2 regions of the Arthrobacter sp. Y3223065 genome follow, and region 2 is predicted to be linked to the other one. Evidence: predicted binding sites of a transcription regulator. Region 2 holds the regulator's gene; the other holds the start of a gene.
What was found. The regulator LexA, encoded in region 2, represses DNA repair genes until DNA is damaged. The targets are predictions, from matches to a motif close to TCGAACANNTGTTCGA.
Positions count from the first base shown of each region.

Region 1: ruvA (Holliday junction branch migration protein RuvA) is a predicted target of LexA. The motif match lies at 2,168-2,183, and genes of this name have one in related genera.

Region 1 is NZ_JBNHGC010000001.1:548,813-557,099, forward strand. It holds gene pdxT (pyridoxal 5'-phosphate synthase glutaminase subunit PdxT) at 79-744, shown strand; gene AC5RUK_RS02485 (YebC/PmpR family DNA-binding transcriptional regulator) at 747-1,502, shown strand; gene ruvC (crossover junction endodeoxyribonuclease RuvC) at 1,529-2,089, shown strand; gene ruvA (Holliday junction branch migration protein RuvA) at 2,251-2,886, shown strand; gene ruvB (Holliday junction branch migration DNA helicase RuvB) at 2,888-3,973, shown strand; gene AC5RUK_RS02505 (preprotein translocase subunit YajC) at 4,116-4,559, shown strand; gene secD (protein translocase subunit SecD) at 4,671-6,398, shown strand; gene secF (protein translocase subunit SecF) at 6,399-7,394, shown strand; gene AC5RUK_RS02520 (RelA/SpoT family protein) at 7,675-8,287, shown strand, end outside.
Region 2 is NZ_JBNHGC010000004.1:27,214-35,500, forward strand. It holds gene AC5RUK_RS11890 (SseB family protein) at 71-919, opposite strand; gene priA (bifunctional 1-(5-phosphoribosyl)-5-((5-phosphoribosylamino)methylideneamino)imidazole-4-carboxamide isomerase/phosphoribosylanthranilate isomerase PriA) at 929-1,669, opposite strand; gene AC5RUK_RS11900 (hypothetical protein) at 1,717-1,878, opposite strand; gene hisH (imidazole glycerol phosphate synthase subunit HisH) at 1,881-2,522, opposite strand; gene hisB (imidazoleglycerol-phosphate dehydratase HisB) at 2,519-3,136, opposite strand; gene AC5RUK_RS11915 (histidinol-phosphate transaminase) at 3,191-4,300, opposite strand; gene AC5RUK_RS11920 (LysM peptidoglycan-binding domain-containing protein) at 4,373-4,726, opposite strand; gene lexA (transcriptional repressor LexA) at 5,025-5,774, shown strand; gene AC5RUK_RS11930 (ATP-dependent DNA helicase) at 5,882-7,921, opposite strand; gene hflX (GTPase HflX) at 7,914-8,287, opposite strand, start outside.

The DNA.
Region 1 (8,287 bases), on a different contig from region 2:
GGACCGGATGGCACTACTGTTTTTCCGTACGGTCGCCACGTCGGGCGGCCCGATGCCGAACTCCGAGGAACCGTCACCGTGGTCACGATTGGTGTGCTTGCCCTGCAGGGCGATGTCCGCGAACATCTATCCGTCTTGGAACACAGCGGTGCCAAGGCGGTGCCGGTGCGCCGGCCGCGGGAATTGGATGCCGTGGACGGCTTGGTCATCCCCGGCGGCGAATCCACCACGATCGACAAGCTCACCCGCATGTTCGAGCTGGCCGACCCGCTCAAGAGGCGGATCGGGGCGGGCATGCCGGTCTACGGTTCCTGCGCGGGCATGATCATGCTGGCCCGTGAGATTGCGGATCCGGCCACGGACCTGAAGGGCGAGCCCCAGCAGACGCTGGGCGGCCTGGACATTACGGTGCGGCGGAACGCCTTCGGCCGGCAGCGCGAATCGTTCGAGTCAAACCTGGACTTCCAGGGCCTGGAGTTCAGTGCGGCGTCTCCCGGCCAGGACCCGGCGCCGGTGCACGCCGTGTTCATCCGGGCGCCCTGGGTGGAACGCGTGGGCAAGGACGTGGAGGTCCTTGCCACCGTCGAGCCGGAGGCGGCCTCCCACACCGATACTTTGCACGGGACAGCTAGAATAGTGGCAGTGCGTTCGCGGCATTTGCTGGCGACATCCTTCCACCCGGAGATTACGGGGGAGCGCCGCATCCACGAACTTTTCATCCGCATCGTCAGAGGAGAGGCGTAAGCATGGCCGGACACTCCAAGTGGGCAACCACCAAGCACAAGAAGGCCGTGATCGACGCCAGGCGTGCCAAGTCGTTCGCGAAGCTGATCAAGAACATCGAAGTGGCGGCCCGCAACGGGGGAGCGGACATGTCCGGCAACCCCGCGCTGGAGCTGGCCGTCCAAAAGGCTAAGAAGACCTCGGTCCCCAACGACAACATCGACCGCGCGGTCAAGCGCGGCGCCGGCCTGACCGGCGAAACGGTGGACTACAGCGAAATCATCTACGAGGCCCGTGGCCCGCAGGGCTCCGCCGTGCTGATCGAGTGCCTCACCGACAACAAGAACCGGGCCGCCTCCGAGGTTCGTTTGGCGATCACCCGCAACGGCGGCACCGTGGCCGACCCGGGGTCGGTGTCCTACATGTTCTCCCGCAAGGGCGTGGTGTCCCTGCCCGCCAACGGGCTCACGGAAGACGACCTCCTGATGGCGGTGCTGGAAGCCGGCGCGGAGGAAGTCAAGGAGCAGGGCGACAACTTCGAGGTCCACACCGATCCCGCGGACCTTCGCGCCGTCGTCGCCGCGCTGGAAGAGGCCGGCATCGAGTACGAAACCGATGAGATCGAGTTCGTCTCCTCGATGGCCGTGGAACTCGACGCGGACGCAGCCCGGAAGTTCATGAAACTGGTGGATGCGCTCGAGGACCTGGACGACGTCCAGAACGTCTACTCCAACGCCGACATCAGCGCGGATGTCCTCGCCGAAATCGAGAACGACTGACACCGGTCCGGCCGTCGGCACCAGCCATGCGCGTGCTGGGAGTGGACCCGGGCCTGACCCGCTGCGGCCTGGGTGTGGTCGATATTGAACCAAACCGCCGCTCCTCGCTGGTGGACGTCGGGGTGGTCGGGACCACCCCGGACATGCCGCTGGAGCTGCGCCTGCTCAAGATCGCCGACGCCATCGACGAATGGCTCGACGCGCACACGCCCGACGTGCTCGCCGTCGAACGCGTTTTCAGTCAGACCAATGTCAGCACGGTGATGGGCACGGCCCAGGCGTCCGGCGTGGTCATCGCGGCGGCAGCACGGCGGGGGATCGCCGTCGCGCTGCACACCCCTACCGAAGTGAAAGCGGCGGTCACCGGCAACGGGCAGGCGGACAAAGCCGCGGTGACCAAGATGGTGACCCGGATCCTGCGGCTGGACACCCCGCCGCGCCCGGCCGACGCTGCTGACGCCTTGGCGTTGGCAATCACCCATGCCTGGCGCGGCGGAGCAGCGAAACCGGCTGCCGGCGGCGGGATGACGACGGCCCAGAGGCTCTGGGCGGAGGCCGAAGCAAAGGCCAAGCGGACGCGCCGCTGACCCGCCGCCGGCGGCTGAAGGCAAACGGTGCCACGGTGTGGCGGTCGCCGGTAATGTCTGCGCTGCCCCGTAAGCTATTCGTAGATATGTTCGGACAATCCGCCCGCCGTGCTGCTGCGGGCGGACTCCGGGCCGCAGTGCCGGAATTGGGAGTTGAGTTCATGATTAGCTCGTTGCGCGGCGTCGTCGCCCACGTGGGATTGCAATCGGCCGTGATCGACGTCAACGGATTCGGCATGCTCGTCCAGGCGACGCCGCAGACCCTGGGCACGCTGTTCGTGGGGCGGGAGGCCGAACTGGCCACCACCATGATTGTCCGCGAAGACTCCATGACGCTGTTCGGCTTCGAGGACGCGGCGCAACGGGAAGTCTTCGAAACCCTCATCTCGGTCAGCGGGGTCGGTCCGAGGCTCGGCCTGGCGGCGCTGTCGGTGCACTCGCCCGAGGCCCTGAGGGTTGCCGCCGCGGAGGGGGACAGCAAGGCATTCACCAAGGTTCCGGGTATCGGGCCGAAGCTCGCCGGCCGGATCGTGCTGGAGCTGGCCGGGAAGCTGATCCCCACCGGCGAGCAGGCCCCCCAACAGGCGGGCGGCTGGAAGGGACAGGTGCAGGAGGCCCTGGCGGGCCTGGGCTGGTCGGAGAAGGACGCCGCCGCGGCCGTGGACACCACCGCGGAGGAAAATCCGGAGGCGGCAGCGGCGGGCAATGTGGGCGACTTGCTGCGGCTGACCCTGCGCAGGCTGGGCCAGGACGGTGCCCGGACTGGCTCGGCCCGGCGGACCGCGGGAGTGAACTAGCGTGGCAGAGGATTCCGAGAACAACCGGCTGGTCGCCAACACGTCGGAAACCGAAGAAAGGGCGATCGAATCGGCGCTGCGGCCCAAGAACCTGGACGATTTCGTGGGCCAGGCCAGGGTCCGCCAACAGCTGTCGCTGGTGTTGGAAGCTTCCCGGATCCGCGAACGCACGGCTGACCACGTCCTGCTGTCCGGCCCGCCCGGGCTGGGCAAGACCACGCTGGCCATGATCATCGCCGCGGAAATGAACGCGCCGCTGCGGATCAGCTCCGGACCGGCGATTCAGCACGCGGGCGACCTGGCAGCGATCCTGTCGTCGCTGACCGAAGGGGAGATCTTTTTCCTGGATGAGATCCACCGGATGTCGCGGCCGGCGGAGGAAATGCTCTACATGGCGATGGAGGACTTCCGGGTGGACATCGTGGTGGGCAAGGGCGCCGGCGCCACCGCCATCCCGCTTGACCTGCCGCCGTTCACCCTCGTCGGGGCCACGACCCGGGCCGGGCTGCTGCCGGGTCCGCTGCGTGACCGTTTCGGCTTCACCGGGCACCTGGAGTTCTACGCCGTCGCGGAGCTTGAACTGGTGCTCCGCCGCTCGGCCATGCTGCTGGACCTCAAGGTGAGTTCGGCGGGCTTCGCCGAGATCGCCGGACGCTCCCGCGGCACTCCCCGCATCGCCAATCGTTTGCTGCGCCGCGTGCGGGACTGGGCTCTCGTGCACAAGATCGAGGAGATTGATGCGCGTGCGGCGGCGGCTGCGCTGGATATGTACGAAGTCGACGAACGGGGACTGGACCGCCTGGACCGGGCGGTGCTGACCGCCCTGATTACCAAGTTCGGCGGCGGGCCCGTCGGCCTGTCCACCCTGGCCATCGCCGTCGGCGAGGAAACCGAGACGGTGGAGACGGTGGCCGAGCCCTACCTGGTCCGCGAAGGGCTGCTGGGCAGGACGCCGCGCGGACGGATCGCCACCGCCGCCGCCTGGCAACACCTGGGGCTGGCGGTGCCGGATCATCTGGCCGCAGGACAGACCGAAGACCTGCTCTCGGAACTGCTGGAGCCGGACACGGATTTCGCCGAAAACTGAAGCTTGACCGTGTAAGGGCCGTCACCGCGTAGAATGGTAGGAACGTGCGGAGTGCGCCGTTCCTCGCGGGACGCGGCAGGCTGCGTACACGGTCCGGATTTTCCTACCGGTCCGCTCCAGACTTCTAGGACGGAACTTTCCTGTGTTCGTAAATCTCTTCACCGGCACCACTCCCCAGCAGCAGTCGGGCGGCATCGACGTGATGACGATCGGCCTGTTCGCCGTTTTCGCGCTGTTGATCTTCTTCATGTTCCGCAAGCAGAAGAAGGTCCAGGCCCAGATGCGCGAGAAGGCTGAGCGCATCAAGGAGCAGATGGTGCCGGGCACCGAGGTGATGACGCAGTTCGGTCTCTTCGGCACCGTCGTTTCCCTCGACCCCGACAACAACAAGGTGGTCCTTGAACTGTCGCCGGGCAACACCGCCACTGTGCACACCCAGGCGGTGAACGAAGTGGTGACCCCGGAGACCCCCGAGGTTCCCGACGACGCCTCGTCCCTCACCGCGGAAAGCGCCACCCGCCCGGAGGAATCCGCCGAGGACACCCTCAAGCGGCTGAACGAAGAGCAGAACAAAGACACCAAGTAGGCCAGCGACGGCTTAGCCGTATAGGCGTGCAGTGGCGGGGCATGCCCCGCCACTTCGCCATGTACCGGCCGGTACCGCCGGCCGACTGAGCCGATGAGAGAAAGATCTTCCATGGCACGAACCGGTTCCACCAGCATCGCGCGGCGGACACTTATCTGGCTCGGTGTGCTCCTTGCCGCCGGCACCGTCATCCTGGGCAGCGGTGTGTTCACCGGCCAGGCGAGCTGGGCGCCCAAGCTGGCGCTCGACCTCGAGGGCGGCACCCAGATGATCCTGGCTCCGCAGGTCCAGGGCGGCGGGGGCGAGATCACCGCCGAGCAACTCAACCAGGCCGTGGAGATCATCCGCCAGCGCGTCGACGGTTCCGGCGTGGCGGAAGCGGAGATCACCACCCAGTCCGGCCGCAACGTGGTGGTCAGCCTGCCCGGTGTCCCGGACCAGCGGACCCGCGAACTGATCCAGGCTTCGGCCGCTATGGAATTCCGGCCGGTACTCACCGTTGCGCCGGGTTCCGCCGTCCCGGAAGAAGAGCGGACGCCGGAAGCTGACCTTCCGGAACCGGCTGCCGCCCCGGAGAACGCCAGCGACATGAACTGGATCACCCCGGAGCTCTACCAGGAGTTCGAGGCGCTCGAATGCCTGGATCCGGCTGCAGCGGACGAGGAGACCGGGCCTGCCGACCCGGCCAAGCCGATGGTCGCCTGCGAACCGGACACCGGCATGAAGTACATCCTGGGCCCGGTGGAGGTGCCCGGCACGGATATCGTCGACTCCAGCTTTGGCCAGGTGCGCGGCACCCAGGGACAGACGCTGAACCAGTGGGCAGTGAACATCGAGTTCAACGGCGAGGGGACCGAAACCTTCAAGGCCGTGACCGAGCGGCTGTTCGGGCTCCCCGGCGCCCAAAACCAGTTCGCCATCGTGTTGGACGGCGAGGTAATTTCCGCCCCGACAACCAACGCTGTCATCCCGGACGGCAAGCCGCAGATCACCGGCAACTTCACGGAAGAATCTGCCCGTGTCCTCTCCGAACAGCTGAAGTACGGCGCGCTGCCGATCAGCTTCGAGATCCAGAGCGAACAGCAGATCTCCGCCACCTTGGGCGCCGACCAGTTGCGGATGGGCCTGTTCGCCGGACTCATCGGCCTGGTGCTGGTCGCCGCCTACTCGATCTTCCAGTACCGCATGCTCGGCCTCGTGACCATCGCGTCACTGGTGGTGGCCGGCATCATCACCTACCTGGCGATTGCAATCCTGGGTTGGACCGAAAACTACCGGCTGTCGTTGGCCGGCGTCGCCGGCCTGATCGTGGCGATCGGCCAGACCGCCGACTCGTTCATCGTCTACTTCGAACGTATCCGCGACGAACTGCGCGAGGGCCGGGGCCTGGTCTCGGCCGTGGATAACGGCTGGAAGCGTGCACGGCAAACCGTGCTGGCTTCCAAGGCAGTCAACTTGCTGGCCGCCGTCGTGCTCTACTTCGTGGCGGTGGGCAACGTGCGCGGTTTCGCGTTCACGCTGGGCCTGACCGCGGTGGCCGACCTCCTGGTGGTCTTCATGTTCACGCACCCGACCATGCAGCTGCTGGCGCGCACCAAGTTCTTCGGCGAGGGCCACCGGTTCTCCGGCCTGGATCCGCGCTTGCTGGACGCCGTGCCGCTGTACCGTGGGGCAGGGCGGATCCGCCAGCCCGGCGAACGCAAGGTGCCTGTGCGGGCCAAAAACGCCGCGGCGGCTGCGGAAGCCGACCGCCGCCAGACCATCGCCGAACGCCGGGCGGCCGAGAAGCAGCGCGCCACCAGCGGCGCGGGCCGCGGGTCCGACAAGGAGAGCAACTAAATGGCCAACTTTGCTAAGTGGGGCAACGATCTCTACACGGGCAAGCGCTCCTACGACTTTGTCTCCAAGTACAGGCTCTGGTTCGGCATTGCTGCCGCCGCGATCCTCCTGTCCATCGTGGTGCCGTTCGTCAAGGGCGGGTTCAACCTGGGCATCGATTTCCGCGGCGGTTCCGAGTTCACCGTTTCCAACGTGGAAAACACGGACGTCGGTCCCGGCGAGGCTGCCGTGGCCCAGGTCGCGGCGGATGCAGATCCCCGCGTGACCAACATCGCCCCGGGGACCATGCGGATCCAGACCGAGCGGCTGGACGACGACCAGACCCTGGAACTGCGTGACGCCCTGGTCGAAGCCTACGACGTCAATACCGACCAGGTGACGTCCTCGTTCGTCGGTCCTACCTGGGGTGCCGACGTGACCCGGCAGGCGATCTGGGGCCTCGTGGTGTTCGTTGTTCTGGCGGCGATCATGATGGCGCTGTACTTCCGGACCTGGAAGATGTCCGTCGCCGCGCTCAGCGGCCTGGTGGTGGTGCTCATTGTGACCGCCGGCATCTATTCGCTGAGCGACTTCGAGGTGACGCCCTCGGCCATCATCGGCTTCCTGACCATTTTGGGGTACTCGCTGTACGACACGGTGGTGGTCTTCGACAAGATCCGCGAGAACACGGAGGACCTGGACAAGTCCACCAAGAGGACCTTCGCGGAAGAGGTCAATCTCGCCGTGAACCAGACCCTGGTCCGGTCCATCAACACCTCCGTGGTCGCCGTCCTGCCGGTCGCCGCGATCTTGTTCATCGGCGCTTTCCTGCTCGGCGCCGGCACGTTGAAGGACGTGTCGCTGGCGCTGTTCATCGGCATCATCATCGGCACCGCCACGACTATCTTCATTGCGGCGCCGATGTACGCGCGGCTCCGGGCCAAGGAACCGGCGCTGCTCAAGCAGGCCAAGAAGGTGGAAGAACGGCGCCGCACCGAGGCCGCCCCCGCCGTATGACGCTGCAGCGGGGCGCCGGGGCCTCCGGACGGGCATAGAATGGTTTTTCCGGAACAGTGCTGGGCCGTGCGCCGCCCGCCGGCGGCTCAAAAGGCTGTAGCGTCGGTTCCAGGACCAATCGGGAAGGCGGGAAAGGTTGGCCGATCACCTTAGGTCGACGGACCAGGCCAGTGATGCCGGCGTGACACCGGATCCTGGTTCTTCTGTCGTGCCCGCGGCCGCCGAAGTCCCCGGTACCGCACCGGTCCGCCATGCCTTCCCGGGCCGCCGGGAAAGGACGATGTCCCGGCTTGCCCGGCTGGCCGGACGGGGCGGCACCAGCTATTCGCCCATCCTGGAGCCCCTGCTGCGCACCGTCCGCGCCAACAACCCGCGCGAGGACTTCGACCTGATCCACCGCGCCTTCGTGGTGGCCGAGCGCAGCCACCGCGGGCAGAAACGCAAGAGCGGCGACCCGTACATCACGCACCCGGTCGCCGTAGCCACGATCCTCGCGGAACTGGGCATGACCGGCACCACGCTGGCTGCCGCCCTGCTGCACGACACGGTCGAAGACACCGAGTACACGCTCGCCGACCTGAAGGCGGAGTTCGGTCCCGAAATCGCGATGCTGGTTGACGGCGTCACCAAGCTGGACAAGGTGCAGTTCGGCGACGCGGCCCAGTCGGAAACCGTGCGCAAGATGGTCGTGGCGATGGCCAAGGACATCCGCGTCCTGGTGATCAAGCTGGCCGACCGGTTGCACAATGCCCGGACCTGGCGCTTTGTCTCCCCGGAGTCGTCGGCGAAGAAGGCCCGCGAGACCCTGGAGATCTTCGCCCCACTGGCGCACCGGCTGGGCATGAACACCATCAAGTGGGAGCTGGAAGATCTCTCCTTCGCGGCCCTGCATC
Region 2 (8,287 bases):
ACGCCGGTGCCACGCACCGGCGTCGTCCTTTTTCTTTGCGCTTCCGGATGAGGCTGCCAGCGGGCGGAACTCAGCGCGTGAACTTCAGCTCCAGCGAATCCACCCGCTCGGCAAACTCCTGCCTGGCTTGGAGCCGCCGTTGGATCCGTCCCGCCAAGGCGCCCAACTCCTCGCGCCCCAGCCCGTCTTGCACCTGCAGGACCAAGCGCAGTTCCGGTCCGTGGCCACCGCCGGCCACTACCGATCCGTCTGCCGCCCGGACCGCGATGCCGGTTCCGGGTTCCACGGACGCGGCCAGGACGGCCTCCTCGCCGCCCGTGGCTTCGGCCACCCATTCCAACAGCGCCGGATCCCGGTACGAGGGCACCCATTCGTGCTGTTTGGCCAACGCCCACACTGCGGGCCGCCGAACCACGAATGTCAGGGCGGCGCCCGGGTCCATAACCATCAGTTCGGCGTCTTCGGACACGGCCGCCAGCGCCGCCCGCGGTGCCTCGACGGCAACCGGCCGGGCCTGGGGATGCCAGGCTTCCAGAGCGGCCGTGTTGCTGAATACCGGCAGTGCCCGGCGCCCATCCGGCGCCTGCAACGTCACCACGGCCATGTCCGCCTGTTTATCCGACGTCAGGCCGTGGCTGCCCTCGGCTTCTTCTCCCAGCGTCGCCACGATGGGCACGAAAACGCGGGCATTCGCCAGGGCAGCCACTACTTCCGCTTCGCCGCCGGTTCCGGCGGCAAGCCATTGCAGCGCCGCCTCGTAGCCGGGATCCGCGCTGCCGTCGTCGTGGTCGAACTGATGGAGCGGATTTCCTTCACCACTCAGGTCCCGCCCGGCCCAGCTTTGGCCGGCAGAGTCCCCCGCGCCGCCGGCTCCCGCCAGCGCAGCGGCAATATGGGCGGGCAGCTCCTTCTTGCCCATGCTGGTCTCTCAGCGCCGTCCGGCAACGTCGAGCGCTTCGGGCAGCGTGAACTTGCCCGCGTACAGGGCCTTGCCCACAATCGCTCCCTCAACTCCGGCCGGAACCAGTGCGCGCAGCGTCCGCAGATCATCCAGGCTGGAGATCCCGCCGGAGGCCACCACCGGCTTGTCGGTCCGCTCGCACATCTGCCGGAGCAAATCCACGTTGGGTCCACGCAGTGTTCCGTCCTTGGTCACATCGGTCACCACGTACCTGGCGCAGCCGGCGTCTTCGAGGCGGGCCAGCACCTCCCAGAGGTCGCCGCCATCCTGCGTCCAGCCGCGGGCCGCCAGCGTGGTGCCACGGACATCGAGGCCGACGGCGATGGCGTCCCCGTGCCGTTCAATGGCGCGGGCCGTCCACTCCGGGTTTTCCAGGGCGGCGGTTCCCAGATTGACACGTGCGGCCCCGAACTCAAGCGCACGCTCCAATGAAGCGTCGTCGCGGATGCCGCCGGACAGCTCCACCTTGATTTTCAGTTCGTCGGAGACCCGGCGGAGCACTTCCGTGTTGTTGCCCCGGCCGAACGCCGCGTCGAGGTCCACCAGGTGCACCCATTCCGCCCCGTCGTTTTGCCATGCCAGGGCGGCTTCCAGCGGGTCTCCGTAGCCGGTCTCGCTGCCGGCTTCGCCTTGGACCAGCCGGACGGCCTGGCCGTCGGCAACATCGACTGCGGGCAAGAGTTCGAGGATGGAGGTTTGGTTCGTCATGGTTCTTCCGCTTTCTGCGCGCCGTCAGCTGCGCGGGATGGATGTGGTTACTCGGCCGGGCCGAGGGTGAGCAGGTAGGCAGCCAGCAGCGACATGCCGGCGAGGATCCAGAAGACGATAACCAACCACTTGGACAGCCGCTGCTGCCGGAACGAGATGGCGCCGCCGGCCAGCAGCCCGGCCAGGGCCATCAGGAGAATGCTGCCCATGGCTACCTCAGCGCCTTCAGCCAGTTGCGCAGCAGCTCGGCGCCGGCGTCTCCTGACTTTTCCGGATGGAACTGGGTAGCACTCAGCGGACCGTTTTCAACGGCCGCTATGAACGGGGCGCCGTGCGTGGACCACGTCACCAGCGGCGGTGTCATCGCGGGTTGGGTCACATCGAAGTTCCAGTGCTGCACACCGTAGGAGTGCACAAAGTAGAAGCGCTCGTCTTCGATTCCGGCAAACAGCCGGCTGCCCTCCGCGGCGTCCACGGTGTTCCACCCCATGTGGGGGACGACCTCCGCCGGCAACGCTTCCACGGTTCCCGGCCATTCCCCCACACCCTGCGTGCGCACGCCATGTTCAACGCCTTCTTCGAACATGACCTGCAGGCCCACGCAGATGCCCAGCACGGGCCGTCCGCCGGCCACCCGGCGTCCAATCCAGCGAAGCGCGTCCACGGACTTTAGCCCCTTCATGACCGTGGCGAAGGCGCCGACCCCGGGAACCAACAGCCCGTCGGCCTCCAGGACGTCGTCGGAGGCATGGCTCAGCGTGACGTCGGCTCCCACATGCTCCAGCGCACGGACTGCCGAGCGCACGTTCCCGGAGCCGTAGTCCAGTACCGTGACCTTGGGCGCAGCGGTCACAAGGCCCCCTTCGTCGAGGGAATGCCCTCGACACGTGGATCGGCTTCGACGGCGGCGCGAAGCGCCCGGGCGAAGGCCTTGAACTGGGCCTCGACGATGTGGTGGGGGTCCCTGCCACCCAGCACGCGCATGTGCAGGCAGATCTGGGCGTGCAGTGTGATCGATTCGAAGACGTGGCGGGTCAGCGACCCGGTGAAGTGCCCGCCGATCAAGTGGTACTCCTGGCCTGCCGGTTCTCCCGCGTGCACCAGGTAGGGCCTGCCGGAGATGTCCACGACGGCGTGGGCCAGCGCTTCGTCCAGGGGCACCGTTGCTTCGCCGAACCGGCGGATTCCGGCCTTGCTGCCCAGTGCCTCCTTCAGGGCCTCCCCGATCGTGATGGCGACGTCTTCGACGGTGTGGTGCGCGTCGATGTGCGTGTCTCCGCTGGCCTTCACGGTCAGGTCGACCAGCGAGTGCTTCGACAGGGCGGTGAGCATGTGGTCGTAGAACGGCACGGTGGTGCTGATCTCGGAGCGGCCGGTGCCGTCGAGGTCCAGTTCAACCAGCACGGACGACTCGCTGGTGATGCGTTCGAGGCGTGCGGTACGTCCGGTGGTGGTTTCCACGGTCATGGGAGTCCTTTGACGAATTGGTCGACCGGCGCAAACCGGTTCGCTCTTACTAGTTTAGGAGACGGGGCTCGCCACGAGGGCCTTGATGCCGTCGAGGAAGGCTGTGGTCTCGGCCTCAGTGCCGGCGGTCACCCGCAAGTGGCCGGGGATCCCTACGTCGCGGATCAGCACACCGGCTTCCAGGAGTCCCTGCCACACGGAGCGGGGGTCCTCCAGCCCGCCGAAAAACACAAAGTTTGAGTCGGACGGCGCCGGTTTAAGCCCCAGTCCGGTCAGCCCGTCGACAATGCGGTCCCGCTGAGCCTTGATGTCCTCAACATTGGCCAGCAGGGCATCGGCATGCTCCAAGGCGGCCAGGGCCGTTGCCTGCGTCACCGCCGAGAGGTGGTAGGGCAAGCGGACCAGCCGCAGCGCGTCGGTAATCTGCGGGGCGGCGGCAAGGTACCCTACCCTGGCGCCTGCCAGCGCGAAGGCCTTGCTCATAGTGCGGGAGACAATGAGTCTCTCCCGCCCCGGCAACAAAGTCAGCGCGCTCGGCGTTCCGGCGTGGGCGAACTCGGCGTAGGCCTCGTCCACGATCACGATGGCCTGGGAGGCCTCGCCTGCTTCATACGCGGCCTCCACGACGTCGAGGCCCAGGGCGGTTCCCGTCGGGTTGTTGGGCGAACAAAGAACGACGACGTTTGCGGCGGAGTCGGCCACGGCAGCGGCGGCAGCGTCCGGCGACAATGTGAAGTCTGCCCCCCGCGGAACAGCCACATAATCCGTGTCCGTCCCGCTGGCCAGCAGCGGGTACATCGAATAGGTGGGCGGGAAGCTCAGCAGGGTACGGCCGGGGCCGCCGAAGGCCTGGAGGATTTGCTGCAGGACTTCATTCGATCCGTTGGCAGCCCAGATGTTCCCTGCGGTGAGGCCGTGCCCCAAGTAGCGGGCCAGTGCCGTTCTCAACTTCGTGAACTCGCGATCCGGATACCGGTTCAGGCCCGCGGCCGCGTCGCTAACGGCCGAGACGATGGCCTGACGGACGGCGTCGGGCAGTCCGTGGGTGTTTTCGTTGACATTCAGGAGGACGGGAACCTCCAACTGGGGCGCACCATAGGGCTCCAAGCCCCGAAGATTGTCCCGCAACGGCAGGCGGTTCAGGCGTTCTAACTGCTCACTCACCGGTCCAGTTTAAGCTTCGGCCCGCCCGGGGCAGGAATCGGGCGGGCCGAAGCAGCTCATGTTACGGCTGCCTCAGCGCGCGGACGGGACCAGCAGCTGCTGGCCGGCATGGACGATGTCTCCCTGGAGGCCGTTCAATTGCGCGATCTCGAAAATGACATCGTGAGGGTTGCGGTCGGGGGCGGACCGTACCGCCACGTCCCACAGCGTCTGGCCGCTGCCAACCGTGACAGTTGACGCCGGCCCCGGCCCCAGCCCCCCGGCGGCGGCCATTGCCGGCGCCGTGAAGAAACCGATCAAGGTCAGGGCGGCGGCCGCGGCCAGCATCAGCGGCAGGCCAATCAGCAACAAACGGCCTCTGCGGGTCAGCCGGAGGTTGGTGCTGGTACGGACGCCGGCGGCCTGCGGTGCGAGCTGGGCGGACATGGTGTCACCTTTCCGATTTTCGATCTATTTCGGCTGGTTTCGATCGTCTGGCTGTCGCGTTCGAATATATCTTCGAACGTCTCTCCTACAGTTCTAGCACTGGTGATCGAACATTGTCGAGACTCAGTCGAACAAATGTTTGAAATTCACCACCGCCTCGCCTAGCGTTGGAAGCGTCAAGCGGCGGTAAGAGCAGTGCACCAGCCGCCACCGACAAAACAGCCGAGACAACAATCCATGCGCGGTTCCGCTACCGCAGCACCGGCGCGTGGACCACTACGGGAGACCGGGGCCGGATATGTCCGAAGAGAGCACCACCAAAGCCGGAGCCAGGCGACGCGGCCGACCCGTCAAAGTGGGACGCAGCCTGACGCCGCGGCAGAAGAAGATCCTGGAGACGATCCAGCGATCCGTCATGTCCAACGGATACCCTCCGTCGATGCGCGAGATTGGTGACACCGTCGGCTTGGCGAGCCTGTCCAGCGTCACGCATCAGCTGGCCCAACTCGAGAAGATGGGCTACATCAGGCGCGACCCTAAGCGTCCCCGTGCGATGGAAATCCTGACTCCGCTGACACTCGAGCACGGGGGTGTGGAAATCGTCGGAGTCGATGAACCGCAGCAGCTGCGCAGCTCCAGCGGCGTTGCAGTATCTGAACTCACCACGTCGTCCGACACGGCGATGGTGCCGCTGGTGGGACGGATCGCGGCAGGCGGGCCGATCCTGGCGGATCAGGCGGTCGAGGACGTCATGCCCCTGCCTCGTCAGCTCGTGGGCCACGGCGAGTTGTTCATGCTCAGGGTTTCGGGCGATTCAATGATCGATGCGGCTATCTGTGACGGCGACTGGGTAGTGGTGCGCCAGCAGCACACGGCCGAGAACGGCGACATCGTGGCGGCGCTGCTCGACGACGAAGCCACGGTCAAGACCTTCCGGCAGCGCGACGGACACACCTGGCTGCTGCCGCAGAACACCCAGTACGAACCGATTCTGGGAGACCACGCAACCATCATGGGCAAGGTTGTCTCGGTGATGCGGGCCCTCTGACCCGCCGCAAGCTACTCAGTTCCCCCTCTGCCGGTCAGCGGGAGACTTCGCCCGTGCCCGGTTTGCGGGCGGACGACCGCTCCCGCGTGGCTGCTGCCACGGCCCGTTCAGGCAGCGGCAGCAGCCAGCCTCTCCAGGATCTGACGTGCCATGGCGCCGTCCTTGGTGCTCCAGAAGGGCGGCAGGGCGCTGCGCAGGAAGCCCCCGTAGCGTGCTGTCGCCAGCCGTGAGTCCAGCACGGCCACAACTCCCCGGTCATTGGAGGCGCGGATCAGCCTGCCTGCCCCCTGCGCCAGCCGCACAGCCGCATGGGTCGCCGAAACGGTCATGAAACCGTTTCCCCCGGCCTGCGCCACGGACCGGGTTCGGGCGGTCGTGAGCGGGTCGTCCGGCCGGGGGAACGGAATCCGGTCGATGACCACGAGCCGGCACGCTGCACCGGGAACGTCGACGCCCTGCCAGAGCGTCATGGTGCCAAACAGGCATGCGTCCGGTTCCTCGGCGAATTGGCGGACCAGTGCCGACATCGATGATTCTCCTTGGCACAGGATGGTCAGGTCGGTGCGCTCGCGCATCTCCGCTGCAGCTTCTTCTGCCGCACGCCGCGAAGAAAACAAGCCCAGGGCGCCGCCGCGCGAGGCCAGCAGGAGCTCCTCCAGTTCAGCAAGCTGCTCGGGGCTGGTGCCCCGGCCTGGCTTGGGCAGATGTGACGCCACGTACAGCACGCCCTGCCGGGGGTAATCGAAGGGGCTGCCCACATCAACGCTGGAATAGGCCGGCGCGCCTGCTCCCAGCAGTCCGAGTGACCCGGCTACTGCGTCGAAGGTTCCCCCGACGGACAATGTTGCCGAGGTGAGCACCACCGTGTGTTCGTCGAACAGGCCTTCGCGCAGCCGGGACGCCACGGAGAGCGGCGCTATGTTCAGCGTTGCCGGCTGGTCGTCATTGGCGGCGTAGTCGCCGGTCTCGCCATAAGTACTGGGACGGGTCGCCCAGATGACCTCCCGGGAGTCGGGCGCGGACAGCAGCCGTTCAGCCAGCTCCAGCACGGCAGAGAGCCGTGACCGCGCCATCTGCCGGCCGCCGTCCGCTGCCCCCGCACCCTCCGGCTTGGAATCGGAAAGCGCTGTACGGGCGGCTTCCCGCAGTTGCGTGAGCACCAATTCATGCTCCTCGCGGAGGCCGGCCGCCAACAGCCCGGTCGGCACCGACTGCAGGACGTCCTCCAGGGCGTCGGCCGCGGAGTTCAGCGGTTCCACGCTGATCCCCGTGTGCTTGCGCGCCGTGGAGGCGGCGGTGCGGACCATGGCAGCGGAGAGTTGCCCCGCGACGGCGCTGGTGACGCGGTCCTGCAGCTCATGGGCCTCGTCGATGACCACCACATCGTAGTCCGGGAGCACGGCCACGCCTTCGAAGGCGTTGATGGCCAGCATGGCGTGATTTGTGATCACGATGTCTGCCTCTGCCGCGTGGCCCCGTGCCAGTTCGCTGAAGCACTCGGCCGCCAGGGGACATTTTTGGGCGCCCAGGCATTCCATCGACCCGACGGAGACCTGGCGCCACGCCCGGTCGCTGACACCGGGCACCAGTTCGTCCCGATCGCCGGTTTCGGTCCCCTGTGCCCACTCGCGCAGGCGCACGACCTCCTTGCCCAGTGCGCCCGATGCGCCGGAAGCCGCCGCCGAGCCGGCCGGAGCAGGATGCGGAACGGCGTCCTCGCCCAGGCTGAACAGTGCCGCCGGTGCATCTTCGTCCGGAAAGCCGCCCGCCAGCTTGTGCAGGCAGAGGTAATTGTTCCTGCCTTTGAGTAAAGCGACGTCCAGCGGCCTGGGAAGCTCGTCGGCGACGGCCTCCAAGAGCCGCGGCAGATCACGCTTGACGATCTGCGATTGCAACGCCAGCGTCGCGGTCGAGACGATGGCGGGCTTTTCCCCCTGCAGCGCCTGGACCATGAGCGGCACGAGATAGGCCAGCGACTTGCCGGTGCCTGTGCCCGCCTGCACCAGCAGGTGCTGCCGGCGGTCAAAAGCCTCGGCCACTTTCGCGGCCATCTCATGCTGGCCGGCACGGTGCTGGCCGCCCATCCCCTGCACCGCGACATCAAGCAGCCGCAACGCCTCGCCGGCGGGAACCTGGAGATCAGTCATTCCGGATGAACTGTTCCAGCTCCGATGCCAGGCCCTCGCGCACCATCACGTCGAGGCGCGTACCGTCCTCTCCATGCTCCATGGAGAGGATTTCGGCGTCTTCGTTGTGTAAGCGGCTGATCACTTCGCCCCGGTCGTAGGGCACCAGCAGCTGCAGCTTCACGCTGGGCCGCGGTATCGTCTCGCTGACCAGCCGAAGCAGCTCGTCGATGCCCTGCCCGGTGCGCGCCGAGACCACGACGTGCCGCGGTTCGCGCTGGCGCAGGCGCTCGACCACGAAGGGATCCGCGGCGTCGGCCTTGTTCAGCACCACGATTTCCGGAATGTGCCGCGCTTCAATCTCGGTCAGCACCTCGCGCACGGCGG